DNA from 2 places in the Nocardiopsis sp. NPDC006938 genome. Region 1 is predicted to be linked to the other one. Evidence: riboswitches for the same ligand, from Rfam matches in the RefSeq annotation. Region 1 holds a riboswitch; the other holds the start of a gene.
What was found. A riboswitch is a leader RNA that binds a small molecule or an ion and turns the genes downstream of it on or off. The one in region 1 is predicted to bind S-adenosylmethionine.
Positions count from the first base shown of each region.

Region 2: it holds a riboswitch for S-adenosylmethionine, as region 1 does, so the genes downstream of both, ACFYL4_RS00680 (aminotransferase class V-fold PLP-dependent enzyme) here and thrC (threonine synthase) in region 1, are expected to answer to the same signal.

Region 1 covers NZ_JBIAGA010000003.1:313,608-321,022, reverse strand. Annotated here, with positions in the region: gene ACFYL4_RS06930 (ABC transporter permease) at 1-579, opposite strand, end outside; gene ACFYL4_RS06925 (ATP-binding cassette domain-containing protein) at 576-1,547, opposite strand; gene ACFYL4_RS06920 (PadR family transcriptional regulator) at 1,689-2,294, opposite strand; gene ACFYL4_RS06915 (ubiquitin-like small modifier protein 1) at 2,391-2,669, opposite strand; gene thrC (threonine synthase) at 2,734-3,993, opposite strand; SAM riboswitch class I at 4,007-4,147, opposite strand; gene ACFYL4_RS06905 (trehalose-6-phosphate synthase) at 4,435-5,883, shown strand; gene ACFYL4_RS06900 (GrpB family protein) at 6,130-6,735, opposite strand; gene ACFYL4_RS06895 (class I SAM-dependent methyltransferase) at 6,849-7,415, opposite strand, start outside.
Region 2 covers NZ_JBIAGA010000001.1:148,418-155,832, reverse strand. Annotated here, with positions in the region: gene ACFYL4_RS00705 (GNAT family N-acetyltransferase) at 1-800, shown strand, start outside; gene ACFYL4_RS00700 (nitroreductase/quinone reductase family protein) at 866-1,333, opposite strand; gene ACFYL4_RS00695 (acyl-CoA dehydrogenase family protein) at 1,413-2,606, opposite strand; gene ACFYL4_RS00690 (CaiB/BaiF CoA transferase family protein) at 2,666-3,946, opposite strand; gene ACFYL4_RS00685 (DUF3870 domain-containing protein) at 3,953-4,363, opposite strand; SAM riboswitch class IV at 4,581-4,695, shown strand; gene ACFYL4_RS00680 (aminotransferase class V-fold PLP-dependent enzyme) at 4,756-6,144, shown strand; gene ACFYL4_RS00675 (SAM-dependent methyltransferase) at 6,434-7,108, shown strand; gene ACFYL4_RS00670 (DinB family protein) at 7,099-7,415, shown strand, end outside.

The DNA of each region.
Region 1 (7,415 bases):
GGTCTGGACGATCGGGGCGAACACGTAGGTGTGCTTGGCGACCATCGCGGCCAGGTACGACAGTGTGGCCAGCCCGATCCCCAGCACGGCGAGCAGGGCGAATCCCGCGAGTGCGCCGGGCACGGTGGTTCGGAATCCGAACGGCAGCACCAGCACGAGGATGAGCGCCATCTGGACCAGCATGGTCGCGAGATCGCCCAGGACCCGGCCGAGCAGGAGCGCCACCCGGCTGACCGGGGTGACCAGCATCCGCTCGAATTCGCCCGAGGACAGCTCCGGCAACAGGCCGAACCCGGCGAACCCGGCGGTGAAGAGGGCCAGCATCACCAACAGGCCGGGCACGAACCACTGCCACGGGTTCTCGCCCTCGGCCCCCGCCAGCCCGGTGAGCAGTGGCGCGAACAGCACCAGGTACAGCAGTGGCTGGAGCATTCCGAAGACGATCATGAACGGCCGCCCCAGGACGGGTCGCGCCTGGCGCGCGAGGACGGTCCCGGTGTCGCGCAGCACCCCCGCGAATCCTCCGGCCGCCCGTGTGGGCGCATCGGGCACGGTCGCGGTCCGGTCGACGGCGGTCACTGGTCCTCCTCGCGCAGACTGCGGCCGGTCAGGGTCAGGAACACGTCGTCCAGGGTGGGCCGCTGCACCTGGACGGCACGCACGTCGAGGCCCGCGGCGTCGAGGGCGCGCAGAAGTTCGGGGAGCACCGCGTCTCCGTGTTCCACCCTGAACCGCACCTCGTGTTGGGCCCCGGGTCCGTCATGGACCCCGGCGTCGCCGTTCGGGGCGATCCGCTCGGCCACGCCCACGGCCGCGCGGGCCTGGTCCTCGTCGGCGAGGGCGAGCCCGACCAGGTCGCCGGAGACGCGCCCCTTGAGTTCCTCCGGCGTGCCGTCGGCGATCACGCGGCCGTGGTCGATGACCAGGACCCGTTCTGCCGCGGAGTCGGCCTCGTCCAGGTAGTGGGTGGTGAGCACGATCGTCGTGCCGAACTCCGCGCGCAGCCGTGCGACGTGTTCCCACAGGTTGGCCCGGCTGTGGGGGTCCAGACCCGCGGAGGGTTCGTCCAGGAAGAGCAGATCTGGGTGGTGGACCAGGCCCATGGCGATGTCGAGTCGGCGCCGTTGACCGCCGGAGAGGTTGGCGACCTCGCGCCCGGCGGCGGGGGTGAGGTCGAGCATCTCCAGCAGGGCGTCCGAGCGACGTCCCGCGGCGCGGCGGTCCAGGCCGTACAGGAGGCCCTGGGTGCGGAGGTCGTCGCGGACCCGCTGGTCCTCCCCGGCGCCGTGGCCCTGCCCGACGAACCCGATCCGGCGGCGCACCTCGGCGGGTTCGGCGCGCACGTCGCGCCCGGCGACGGTGGCGCTCCCGGACGTGGGTTCGAGAAGCGTGGTGAGCATGCGCAGGGTGGTGGATTTACCCGCGCCGTTGGGTCCGAGGAGCGCGACGGCCTCCCCCTCGGCCACCTCGATGTCGACGCCGCGCACGGCTTCGACGGTCTCCTTGCCGATCCGGAAGTGCCGGGTCAGCTCCTGTGTGCGGATCATCGAGCCCTCCGTATTAAAACTTGAATACGGGGACATGATGCACCACACCGAAGGGATGTTCAAGTTTGAATACGTGGGCGTGGGTCCCAGAAGGGGACCCGGTGCGGGGCAGCGCCGCGGCGGGCGAGGGTCTCGGGCAGCTCAGACCGGGAGCGGTCCCGGCTGCCGGGGACCGTCGTCAGGTCCGTCGTCGGCCATGACGTACCTCCCCGTCTCAAGGGAGGAGATCAGCTGCCGGGTCCATGCCGTGCCCGAGTCGAGCGAGTACGACCAGAACCGGAACAGCTCGCGCACGTGTGGGGGCTTGCCCCACTCGGAGTCGGGCAGGTCCATCGACGCGCGCAGCTCGGCCTCGTCCTCCTCCAACCGTGCCAACCTCTGCCGCAACAGGCCGATCGCCTCAGCGCGGGTCAGCGCGATCATCAGGGTGACACCGGCGCACAGCAGGGCCTCGTCCTCGGTCGAACTCAGCGCCTTGCGCAGGAGCCGGTGGAACTCGGCCTCACCGTCCTCGGTGACCTCGTAGGAGGTCCGGCCGGACGCCTCCCCCTCGGCCACGAACTCACGGAGCTTGCCCTGTTCGGAGAGTTTGCGCAGAGCGTGGTAGAGGGACCCCCACTTCACGTTGGCCCACTCCTCGACACCCCACCCCATGAGTTCACGGCCCACCCGGTACCCGTGCGCCCGCCCGTGAATGCGCACCACACCGAGCACCAACAACCGCGTCGCCGACATCGCCACCCTCATCCCCGGAAGAGTCCTCCTCCCAGGTTACGAGGGGACGGGCACACGGACGGGGCGGGCGCCCTCCGGCGCCCGCCCCGTCCGTGTGGTGCCTCGGGGTCAGCAGCCCCCGGCGACGGCCGGGATGATCGAGATCTGCTGGCCGTCCCGGACCTCGGTCTGGAGGCCCTGGTCGAAGCGGACGTCCTCGTCACCGACGTAGACGTTGACGAAGCGGCGGACCTTGCCGTTGTCGTCGAGCACGCGGGCGCGGATGCCCGGGTGGTTGGCCTCCAGGTCGTCGAGGACCTCGGCCAGGGTGCCGCCCTCGGCGGTCACCTCCGACACGTCGTTGGTGTAGGTGCGCAGGATGGTGGGCACGCGGACGCTGACGCTCATGGTGTTCGTACTCCTGGGACGTGGGTGCTGCGCGGGGTGGTGGGTGCGGGCGCGGGCCCGGGGATCAGGCCAGGCCCTCGGCCTTGAAGGCCTCCAGGGACGGCTTGATCGTGGCGGTGACGCCCGAGTCGACGGCGTTGAGGGTCTTGAGCCCGTCACCCGTGTTGACGATGACCGTCTCCGCCTCGGGGTCGAGCGTGCCCTCGCGCACCAGCTTGCGCAGGACTCCGGTGGTCACGCCGCCTGCGGTCTCCGCGAAGATGCCCTCCGTGCGGGCCAGCAGCTTGATGGCGTCGACGATCTCGTCGTCGCCGACGTGCTCGATCGAACCGCCGGTGCGGGTGGCGATGTCCAGCACGTACGGGCCGTCGGCGGGGTTGCCGATCGCCAGCGACTTGGCGATCGTGTCCGGCTTGACCGGCTGGATGACGTCGTGCCCCTCGGCCCACGCGCGGGCGACCGGCGAGCAACCGGTGGCCTGCGCCCCGAACACCTTGTACGGGCGGTCCTCGACCAGGCCGACCCGGATCAGCTCCTGGAAGCCCTTGTCGATCTTGGTGAGCTGGGAGCCGGACGCGATCGGGATGACGATCTGCTCGGGCAGGCGCCAGCCGAGCTGCTCGGCGATCTCGTAGGCCAGCGTCTTGGAGCCCTCGGCGTAGTAGGGCCGCAGGTTGACGTTGGTGAAGCCCCAGCTCTCCCCGGCCTCGTCGCCGATGAGCTCGGAGCAGAAGCGGTTGACGTCGTCGTAGTTGCCGTCGATGGCCACGACCTTCCCGCCGTACACGGCGGCCATCACGACCTTGCCCTCCTCCAGACCGGCGGGGATGAACACGCACGAGTCGAACCCGGCGCGCGCGGCGGCGGCGCCCACCGCACCGGCGAGGTTGCCGGTGGAGGAGCACGAGAGCGTGGTGAAGCCGAAGGTGCGGGCGGCCTCGACGGCGATCGCGACGACCCGGTCCTTGAAGGAGTGCGTGGGGTTGGCCGAGTCGTCCTTGACGTACAGGGAGCGCAGGCCGAGTTCGGCGGCGAGGCGGTCGGCCCTGACGAGGGGGGTGAGGCCGGGGTTCATGTTGGGCAGGTCGGCCACGTTGTCGGGGACCGGGAGGAGGGAGCGGTAGCGCCAGATGTTCTTGGGGCCGCTCTCGATCTGCTCGCGGGTGACGGTCCCGAAGTCGTAGGCGATCTCCAGGGGGCCGAAGCAGAACTGGCAGGCGAAGATCGGCGAGAGTTCGTAGCGCTCCCCGCACTCCCGACAGGACAGCGCGGTTCCCGGGCCGAAGGCGCGGACGGAGGTGGGTTCGGCGGCGGCAATCGCCATGGCGAGGCGTCTCCCCTCATCTTTCCTGGTGGCCACCTTGACCCCAGGCCGGAGTTGGCACCTGTCTCGACGGGACGCGGTGATCGCGGTTCCACATGTCGAGATGGTTGCCGGGGCTTCGCAGGGCCGGTCCCTCCACCCCTCTGGATGAGCAATATGAAGTTGTGGCGGTTCTCCTTCGAGAACGCACCGTCACTGTAACCGAGGATGCGACCCGTTTTCCACGCCGGGTGATCCGGATTACACAACTCCTCCCACATGGTGAGACGGAAGTGTCCGCCAGGGGCGGGAAGCCGGTGCGTTCCGGGGGTGCGAACGGCGGCTCCTCCACGGGTGTGACGGTGTCCACCGTTGCCCCCGAGGGGGTTTGGGGTCACCGGCTCCAGGCGAGACCTAGGGGGAGCGTGAACCACGACCCATCCTTCGTCGAGAGGACGACCAGTGGACAAGGCCGAGATCCTCATCGCCTCCAACAGGGGGCCGGTCTCCTTCTCCACCGCCGACGACGGCTCCCTGGAGCACCGTCGGGGCGGGGGCGGCCTGGTCTCGGGAATGATCTCCGTGGCCTCCGAGATCGACGGGCTCTGGGTGTGCGCCGCCCTGTCCGACGCCGACCGCCGGGCGGCCGCCGAGGCACCCGGGGCCCGACTGGACCGCGCGCACGACCTCGACGGCATGCGCGTCCACATGCTGGAACTCCCTGAGACGACCTTCTCCGGCGCCTACACCGGGGTGGCCAACTCGACCCTGTGGTTCGTGCAGCACCTGCTCTACGACACCCCGAACTCGCCCTCCTTCGGCTCGGAGTTCCGACGCCTGTGGGAGGACTACACCGCCTACAACAACGCCTTCGCCGAGGCCCTCGTGGGCGGCGCCGCCGAGAACGCGCGCGTGGCCGTGCAGGACTACCACCTGGCGCTGGTGCCGCGCATCCTGCGGGCACGCCGCCCCGACCTGCGCATCGCGCACTTCTCGCACACGCCCTGGGCCCCGCCGGAGTACTTCCGCATGCTGCCCGACCAGGTGGCCCGGGAACTGCTGGAGGGGATGCTCGGCGCCGACCGGCTGGGGTTCCACAGCCCGCGGTGGGCGAACGCGTTCCTGCGCTGCTGCGCCGAGGTCCTGCGCGCCGACGTCGACCTCGAACGGGGCACCGTGGAGCACGGCGGCCGGGTCGTCCAGGTGGGCGTGCACGCGCTGGGCGCCGACGAGACCGGCCTGCGGGAGAGCGCGTCCGATCCCGCCGTGGCCGACCGCAGGCGGACTCTGGGCGAGGCGGTGGGCGACACCCGGCTCATCGTCCGGGTCGACCGCACCGAGCTCTCCAAGAACATCGTGCGCGGGTTGGAGGCGTACCGCGAGCTGCTCACGGCGCACCCGGAGTGGCGCGGCCGCGTCACCCACCTGGCCTTCGCCTACCCCAGCCGGGGCGACGTACCCGAGTACCGGGAGTACACCGACGCGGTGCTGCGGACCGCGAGGGAGATCAACGAGGAGTTCGCGACGCCGGAGTGGACCCCGCTGGTGCTGGAGGTCAACGACGACTACCCGCGATCGCTGGCGTCGTTCCAGATCGCGGACGTGCTCCTGGTGAACCCGATCCGGGACGGCATGAACCTGGTCGCCAAGGAGGGCCCGGTCCTGTCCGAGCGGGACTCGGTCCTGGTGCTCTCACGTGAGGCGGGCGCGGCGGACGAGCTGGGTGCGGACGCCCTGCTGGTCAACCCCTACGACACGGTGGAGACCGCGGAGGCGCTGCACCGGGCGCTGTCGATGCCCGCTCCGGAACGCAAGGAGCGCCGGGAGCGGCTGGCCGAGGCGGCCGTGGCGCTGCCTCCGCGCCGGTGGTTCCAGGAGCAGCTGCGGTCCCTGCGCGTGGGCGGCGCCTGAGCAGGCGGGGACGCCGGGGGCACCCGTGCCCGGGACGGGACGACGCGCCCTGACGGAACCGGGCCGGGCCCCGAAGCGGATCGGTGCCCGGCACCGCCCCGGTGGGTTCAGGACCGGTCGGGCGGTGGTCATCGGTCAGGACGTGGTCGCGGGGGACGGGCCGCCGGTCGGCGCGCCGTGTCCACGCCGTCCGGCGGTGTCGGGTCGGCACCGCCGGGGCTCACGCGGGCGCGCCCGGGGCGGGTCTCAGCCCTGGCCCGGGGTTCGCGCGCGCCATGCCTCGGCCTCGGCCAGGAGCTCCGTGACGATGTCGGACTTGGCGTCGGCGTAGTCCTGGATGCGCTTCCAGGTGAGCTCGGACAGCTCGCGTTTGACGGCGGTGTAGCGTTCGCGCGCCCCGGCGTCCGCCGCGAGGTAGTCGCGGAAGAGCCGCATCCGGTCGACCTCCTCGCACCCCGCGCCGAACACGTGGAGGTTGAGGTTGACGTTGGGCCCCTTGAGCACCCGGTGCTCGAACCAGTCGGGTTCCGCGATGACCAGCGCGTACCCGACCCTCTCCAGGTCGGGGAGGTAGGCGGACTCGTCGGCGGAGTCGGCGACCGTCATGACCAGGTCCACGCACGGTTTGGCGGCCAGGCCGGGCACCGAGGTGGAGCCGACGTGTTCCAGGGTCAGTACGCGGTCGCCGAGGGCTCCCCGGATGCGGGACTCCTCCTGGCGGAACAGGTAGGGCCACTTCGGGTCGGGGTCGGAGAGGCGCACGCGACCGTTGACCAGATTGCGTGCCATCGGGTCGGACACGACCCGCTTATCTCCTCGGGAGGGCAGAGAGGGCGTTTCGAGGGGCGACATTCCACAAAGCCTTGTCTCCCGTCGCACCCGCGTCAAGGCTTTCCGCGTGCCTTACATATGCACGCGCATTCGTGCGTCACCGAACGTCGGAACGCCCTGACCGAACGCGACGGTCACACCGCGCTGGGCCCGTCCGGAGTGGAGACCACCAGGACGAGTGAGCCCTCCCATTCGGGGAGTTCGCGGAGGTGTCCGTGGCGCGCGTCCCACGTGCCGTCGCGCAGGTCGCGGGTGAGGTGCTCGTGGAAGCGGGCGTGCGCGTCCTCGTCGACGAAGCTCCAGGCGGAGCAGGCCTGGCGGGCACCGGGGTCGAGCAACAGCTCGGGGCGTCCGTAGTAGGCCTCGTTGAACCCGTCCGAGCAGTCGAGCGGGATCGGCACGCGGGTGACCGTGGTCGTCCCGCCCAGCCCCTCCGCGAGGGCCGACGGCGCCGGGTAGCGCCGGGCCTCGGTGTCCAGGACCTCGGGGCAGTAGTCGTACAGCCAGAAGTCGCGCACCAGGGCCGGATCGCAGGTCAGCACCGCCACGGGCCCGGTGGTGACCCGGCGGACCTCGGCGAGTCCGCGGGCCGTGTCGGACCACTGGTGGACGCTGAAGGTGGTCATGGCGGCGTCGAAGGAGCCGTCGGGGAAGGGAAGCGACTCCGCGGTGCCGTCGACCGCCGGGGCCAGGTGCGCGGG
Region 2 (7,415 bases), on a different contig from region 1:
ACTTCACCGCCGACAACACCATCGTGGCCGAACGCGACGGCGCTCTGGCCGGTTGGGCCGTCGTCGAGGGCCCCAACGTCCTTCAGCGCCTGGCGACGATCTCGCTCGTGGGCGCCTCCGACGACCCCGGCGCCGGGGCCGCCCTGCTGGAGCGCGTCCTGGAGCGGACCGGCGACGCCGCCCTGGAGCTCCTGGTGTTCGAGGGCGACCCCGTGCTCCGCGACCTGGCCGAGGCCGCCGGGTTCACCCTCGGCGACGCCAACGTCTTCGGCGAGTGGATGGGCCGCGCCGCCACAGAGGAGGAGATCCGCCTGCCCGACGGCTACCTGATCCGCCCCGTGCGCGAGGGCGAGGAGGACGCCCGGGTGGAGTGCCACCGCGCCGCCTGGAAGCCCTCCGACCTGCCCTGGCCCGGACGCGAGTTCGACCCCGCGCTGAACAGCCGGTTCAGCCGCGAACGCTACGACAACACCCGCGCCTCCCTGCTGTACGACCCCGAACTCGACCTGGTAGTGGAGGCCCCGGACGGTTCACTGGCCGCCTGCTGCGTGGTGTGGTGGGACGCCGAGAACCGCTGCTCGGAGATCGAACCCCTCGGGGTGGTGCCCGCGCACCGGCGCCGGGGCCTGGCCGTCGCGCTCGCCCTCACCGCGTGCGCCCTGACCGCCAGGCGCGGCGGGGACCGGGTCTACATCAACACCACCCCCAACGAGTCCTACCCCACCCCGGCCCGGACCTACGCCACCGTCGACTACGCGGTGGCCGACCGGGGCACGGCCCTGACCCGCCCCGCGCGCTGACCCGCGACGGAGCCCCGGCCCCCGACCAGGGGAACCGGGGCTCCGTGCGCCTCACCGGCGCGGGGCTACAGCCGGATCGTCGTGGACCGCACGATCCGAAAGACCGGGTGCCGGTCGGCCTCGGCCTCGAACGCCTCCTCCGGCGCCTCCGGAGGGGCGTCGAAATACGGTCCCACCACCGCGGAACGCGGGTGGTCCAGGTACTCCTTGAGCACCGGCGCCGCCTCGCCCGGGCCCAGCTCCACCACGCTCACCAGCTCGATCCAGCCGCCCTGGCGCAGGGTCGCGAAACCGTCCTTGCGGAGGTTGCGCACCCAGTCGACCTCCCCGTACGGGGAGACCAGGTAGCGGCCGCTCTCACTGTCCAGGACGATGAGCGGGATGGTGCGCAGGAAGCCGGAGGTGCGCCCACGCGTGGTGAGCAGGTGCAGCTCGGGCGGGCAGGCCCCGTACTTGACGAACCCGCTGACGAAGGCGTTGGCGGTGCGCCGCAGTTTCGTCATCTCGAACCGCTTCGTCGGTTCGTTCACCATCTTCGGCAACTCCCTCGTTCGGATGTTCCCATTGTGAGGGTTGCCGGCCGCCGATGGCACCCGGGCGAACCGGCCCGTCCTAGCGGAACGCCGAGACGCCGGTCACGGACTGACCGATGCTCAGCGCGTGGATCTCCTCGGTGCCCTCGTAGGTGGCCACCGTCTCCAGGTTCACCATGTGCCGCATCACGGGGTACTCCAGGGTGATCCCGTTCGCACCGTGGATGCCGCGCGCCGTCCGCGCCACCCGCTGGGCCGCCGCGACGTTGGCGAACTTGCCGAAGCTCACGTGGTTGTGGTGGCAGTTCCCCTCGTCCTTGAGCCGTCCGATCCGCAGCGCCGTCATCCCGGCGTGGTTGACGTCCACGACCATGTCGGCGAGCTTGCGCTGGGTGAGCTGGAACCCGCCGATCGGCCTGCCGAACTGCTCACGCGTGCGCGCGTAGTCCAGGGACGCCTCGTAGCAGGCGCGGGCCGCGCCCGCCACGCCCCACACGATCCCGTAGCGGGCCTCGTTCAGACAGGACAGCGGAGAGCCGAGCCCCCGGGACCCGGGCATGACGGCGTCGGTGGGCAGGCGCACGTCCTCCAGGACCAGCTCGGAGGTGATCGAGGCGCGCAGCGACAGCTTCTTGTGGATGACGTTGGCCGAGAACCCGGGGGTGTCGGTGGGCACCACGAAGCCGCGGATGCCGTCGTCGGTGGCGGCCCACACCACGGCGACGTCGGCGACCGAACCGTTGGTGATCCACATCTTGGTGCCGTTCAGGACCCAGTCGGAGCCGTCGCGGCGGGCCCGGGTGCGCATGGAGCCCGGGTCGGACCCGGAGTCGGGCTCGGTCAGGCCGAAGCAGCCGATGGCGTCACCGGCCGCCATCCTCGGCAGCCACTCGTTCTTCTGCTCCTCCGAACCGAACTTGTGGATCGCGGCCATGGCCAGCGAGCCCTGCACGGACACGAAGCTGCGCAGACCCGAGTCCACCGCCTCCAGCTCCCGGCAGGCCAGGCCGTAGGAGACCGCGCTGGACCCGCCGCACCCGTACCCGTCCAGGTGCATACCGAGCACGCCCAGGTCGCCGAAGGCCTTGGCCAGGCCGCGCGGGTCGGGCAGGGTCCCGGCCTCGAACCAGTCGGCGACCTGCGGCAGGAGTTCCCGGGAGGAGAACTCCCGGACGGCGTCGCGGATGTCGCGCTCGGTGTCGGAGAGTTCGGCGTCCACCGCCAGGAAGTCGAGGGGGTCGGGGGCGGCGGCCTTGCGCTGGGAGTCGCTCATGGTGGGTGTCCCTTCGTGGTGCTGTGTGTACGGGGTCGGTGCCGGGGCGCGGGCCCGGCTCAGCCGACGTCGGTCTGCTGGACGGCGCCGCGTGCGAGCAGCGCCGTGACGTGGTCCGGGTCCAGGCCGAGTTCGGCCAGGACCTGCGTGGAGTGCTGCCCGAGCAGAGGAGGGGCGGTCATGGGGACGGGAGTGCGTTCCATCCGGAAGCCCGCCCGCACCTGTTCCAGGGGGCCCGCGGTGGGGTGCTCCACCGTGCGCAGGACGTCGTCGCCCCTGGCGTCGGCGGTGCGCAGGGCGTCCAGCACGCCCCGGACCCGCCCGGCGGGGACCCCGGCCTCGACCAGGACTCCCATCCAGTGTTCGGCGGGCCGCTCCCGCAGGGTGGCCGACAGCTCCCCGACCAGTTCGTCGCGGTGCGCCACCCGTTGCGGGTTGGTGGCGTACCTGGGGTCCCGCCCCAGGTCGGGGCGGTCGAGAGCGGTGCACAGGCGCTGGTACAGGGCGTCGTTCCCGGCGGCGATCACCACCTCCGCGTCCCGGGTCGGGAACACCTGGTAGGGGACGATGGTCGTGTGAGCGTTGCCGACCCGCGCCGGTTCGGTGCCGGTCACCAGCGCCTGCTGGGCGAGGTTGACCAGGCTGGACAGCGTCGAGTTCACCAGTGAGACGCTGATGTTCTCGCCCCGACCGGTCTGCCGGGCCCTCATGAGCGCGCCGAGGATGCCCACGGCGGCGTTGAGGCCGGTCAGGACGTCGGTGAGCGCCACCCCCACCTTGCTGGCCGGACCGTCGGCGGGGCCGGTGGTCGCCATCAGCCCGCTCTCCGCCTGCACGACGATGTCGAAGCCCGGTCGTGTCGAGGGCTCGTGCTCGGGCCCGAACCCGCTCACCGAGCAGTACACGACCGCCGGGTTGAGGGTGCTGATCCGCTCGTAGCCCAGACCCAGCCGGTCGATCACCCCGGGCCGGAAGTTCTGGATGACCACGTCCGAGGCCGCGCACAGCTCCCGGACGGCGGTCAGGCCCTCGGGGTCCTTCAGGTCCACGGCCAGGCTGCGCTTGTTCCGGTTCACGGACAGGAAGTAGGCGGCCTCACCGGGGGAGTGGTCCGCACGGTGCTCCTCGGTGGGTTCCGCGTAGGGAGGGCCCCAGGAGCGGGTGTCGTCGCCGCGGCCGGGCTGCTCCACCTTGACCACCTCCGCGCCCATGTCCGCGAGGAGCATGGTGGCGTAGGGCCCGGCGAGTACCCGGGACAGGTCGGCGACGCGCACCCCGGCCAGGGGGAGCGGCGCGCCATCCCCGGAGCCGGGGGCGGGCTGGGGGCCGTTCTCGTTCATGGGGGGTCACTCCTCGCCGTCGGGACGGACGGTGCCGTCCGGTTCCACGGAGCCGCCGGGCAGCTGGTCGCCGTCCCGGAGCTGGTAGTAGGTCTCCAGGCAGCGGCGCAGGGCGGTGGTGAGCGCGGCGCCGGACTGGCCCGCGTAGCGCGTCTGGACCCGCCGGACGATCTCCGCGATGTCCTCGGTCACCGAGGCGCCCTCGACCAGGGCGCGGAAGAAGTCCCGGGCCAGGTCGGTCAGCAGGGTGGTGTCCGCGGCCACGATCCGGCCGTCCGCGGAGTCCACCGCGAGCACGACACCGAGCCGCTGGTACTGGGAGTGGCTCGCCACCGAGTCGGGAAGACGGGCGTAGCCGGAGATGAGCACAACCCTGGGGTTGCGGAGAAGCTGCTGAACACGGTCGTCGCCGTACAACGGAAGATGCACCTCTTGTCTGCGGGCACGCGAAAACTCCAACGGACTGGAGTCTCGCGTCTGAAGGGCGGCCGGGGGAAACCGGACACCCGCGACGTGAGGGCAGTTCTCGATCAGTATGGCCCAGCCGGGACCTCCGGTGTCAAGGCGGGGGTGGTCCAGAGCACACGGACACGCGGATGCGCGCCTCGGGAACCCTGTGTTACATTTCGGCACAGGTCACGAGTACCAGCGACAAGCCCCGGCTAGCTGGTCGGCAACCCTCCTTCCGCGGTGGGGTGCCCCGGGTGAGGACCAGGTCCCGACACGACCGTGTCAGACAAGCGCGGACCCCTGAGGAGCGGCCGTCATCGGCCACCCCGTGGGTCCCCCGACCCACGAAGAGGTGCCCCATGACCACCGTCATCCCGTTCGACTCCACCCGCTCCAGCCGTTCCGCCGCTCGCGCGGCGGCCCGTGGCGCCGAGGCCCGCACCGGCTGCTCGATCGTCGCCGCGCAGGACGGGGTCCCCCTGGTCACCGGTGAGCGCGTCGACTACGCCAACTTCGACTACGCCGCCAGCGCCCCCTGCCTGACCAGCGTTGCCGAGGCGCTCGCCACCGCCCTGCCGTACTACGCCAGCGTCCACCGGGGCGCCGGACACCACTCGCAGGTGAGCACCGACGCCTACGAGCGGGCCCGCCGCAGCGTCTCCCGGTTCCTGGGCGTGCGCACCGAGGCCGACGAGCACGGTTCCGCCGACGCCGTCGTGTTCGTGCGCGGTACCACCGACGCGGTCAACCTGCTGGCCCGCGCCGCCCCCGAGGGCTGCACCGTGGTGGTCTTCGCCTCCGAGCACCACGCGAGCCTGCTCCCCTGGGAGCACCCGGCGTCGCGCGCGGGCGAGGTGGTCCGGCTGCCGCTTCCCGCCTCGCCCGAGGCCGCCGTCACCTCGGCCCGAGCCGCGCTCGCCGCGGCCCCCGAGGGTCCCCGGCTGCTGTGCGTCACCGCCGCCTCCAACGTCACCGGCGAGATCTGGCCGGTGGAGGAACTGGTCGAGGCGGCCCACGCCGAGGGGGCCCGTGTGGTCGTGGACGCCGCCCAGTACGTGCCGCACCTGCCCTTCAGCCTCTCCGGAACCGGTGCCGACTACGTGGCGCTGTCCGGACACAAGCTCTACGCGCCCTTCGGCTCGGGCGTGCTCGCGGGTCGCGCCGACTGGTTGGGCGAGGCCGCGCCCTACCTCGCGGGCGGGGGAGCGACCCGCCGGGTGACCGAGCACGACGTGAAGTGGAACGACCTGCCCGCTCGGCACGAGGCGGGCAGCCCCAACGTGCTGGGGGCCGTGGCCCTGGCGGCGGCCTGCGACACCTTCACGACCGAGGCGCTTTCCCTCCAGCACATCCGGGAGGCGGCCCTGCTGGAGAGGCTGCGCGCGGGGCTGGACGAGATCGCGGGCGTGCACGAGCTGTCCCTGTGGGACGCCGAGCACCCCCGGGTCGGCATCGTGTCGTTCGTGGTCGACGGACTGCCCGCCGACCTGCTGGCGGCGGCGCTGTCGGCCGAGTACGGGATCGGGGTACGCGACGGCCTCTTCTGCGCCCACCCGCTCACCACCCACCTGCTCCCCGAGGGCCACGACCAGGCCGTGCGCGCGAGCCTGGGCGTGGGCACCACCGAGGAGCACGTGGACCGGCTGGTCGGGGCGGTCGCCGACCTCGTGGCGCGGGGCCCGCGCTGGGAGTACGCCGACTGCGACGGCCGACTCGCCCCCGTTCCGGACCCCCGCAACGTCCTCTGACGCGTCCGCCCGTGTCCGGTGTGTCGTGAATGAGGTGTTTCGGGACCTCGTACCCAAGGGGCCATGCGACGCATGAACCCACATACGACGCACTAGGCCACATTTCACGCCGGGGTGTGCCGGGGATCACGTTCCCAGGCGGTACTATCGGGCCCTGACGGTGGGGCGCGCCGTCGCCGGACCCGACCGGTCCGCACCGGCACCGCGTCCCGCCTCCCGCGAGCGAACCGGCTGGGGGAGCGTGATCGTGACGGACGTCCGAGGACCCAAGGCAGGGCCCCTCACGGCCGTGTTCCGAACCACCGAGCCCCCGCGCGTGCCCGAGCAGCCCTCCCGGGTGGTCAGCCTCGGCGCGCGCGGCTGCCCACCGCCCGACCCCGCCGAGACGGAACGGGTCCGTCTCCACCAGGCCTTCCTCGGCCGCGTCGTCGACTACCTCTGCGCCGACGCCCGCGTACGCCAGTTCGTCGACTGGGGGTGTCCGGTGCCCGGAACCGCCGAACGGGTCCGCGGTGCCCACGCCGACGCCACCGTCGTCCACCTGGCCCCGACCGGGACCGCCGGTGTCCTGGCCGCCCCCGCGCGCAACAGCGCCGTCCTGGCAGGGGAGACCACCGGCGGGGCCGACGCCGCGCTCCGGCGCCTGCACGGCAGCGGCCTGGTCGACTTCGACCAGCCGGTCGCCGTGCTGATGACCCGACCTCACACCGAACAGGACCCGCCCAGGGGCCTGGACACCCTGCACTCGATGATGCGCGGCGGCGGATACGTCGCCCTCACCTCCACGGCCCCCCGCGTCGTCGCCGAACGCGCCTTCGCCCCCTTCCTCCCGGTCGAACCGGGGGTCGCCGACCTCACCTGGTGGCCCTACCCGGATGATGACGTGTCCGACCCCGGGTGCGGGACCCTGGGCGGGCTGGGCCGCGTGCCCGGGCGAGGAGGGGGACAGCCGCGATGGCGCTGAACTGGAACGCCGAGATCCTGGCCCAGATACAGTTCTACTGGGACTTCTCCCTGTGGCCTCGGCTGGAGGGGCTGACCGACGCCGAGTTCCACTGGGAGCCGGTCCCGGACTGCTGGACCGTGCGCCAGCTGCCGGACGGCCGCCACGCCCCGGACGGCTCCTACCCCGAGCCCGATCCGCCGCCGGTCACCACCATCGCCTGGCGCCTGGGGCACATCGTGGTGGACGTGCTGGAGGCCCGGATCAACTGGCACTTCGGCGACCGCACCGCCAACCGCGACACCATCGACTGGCCCTCCACCGCGGC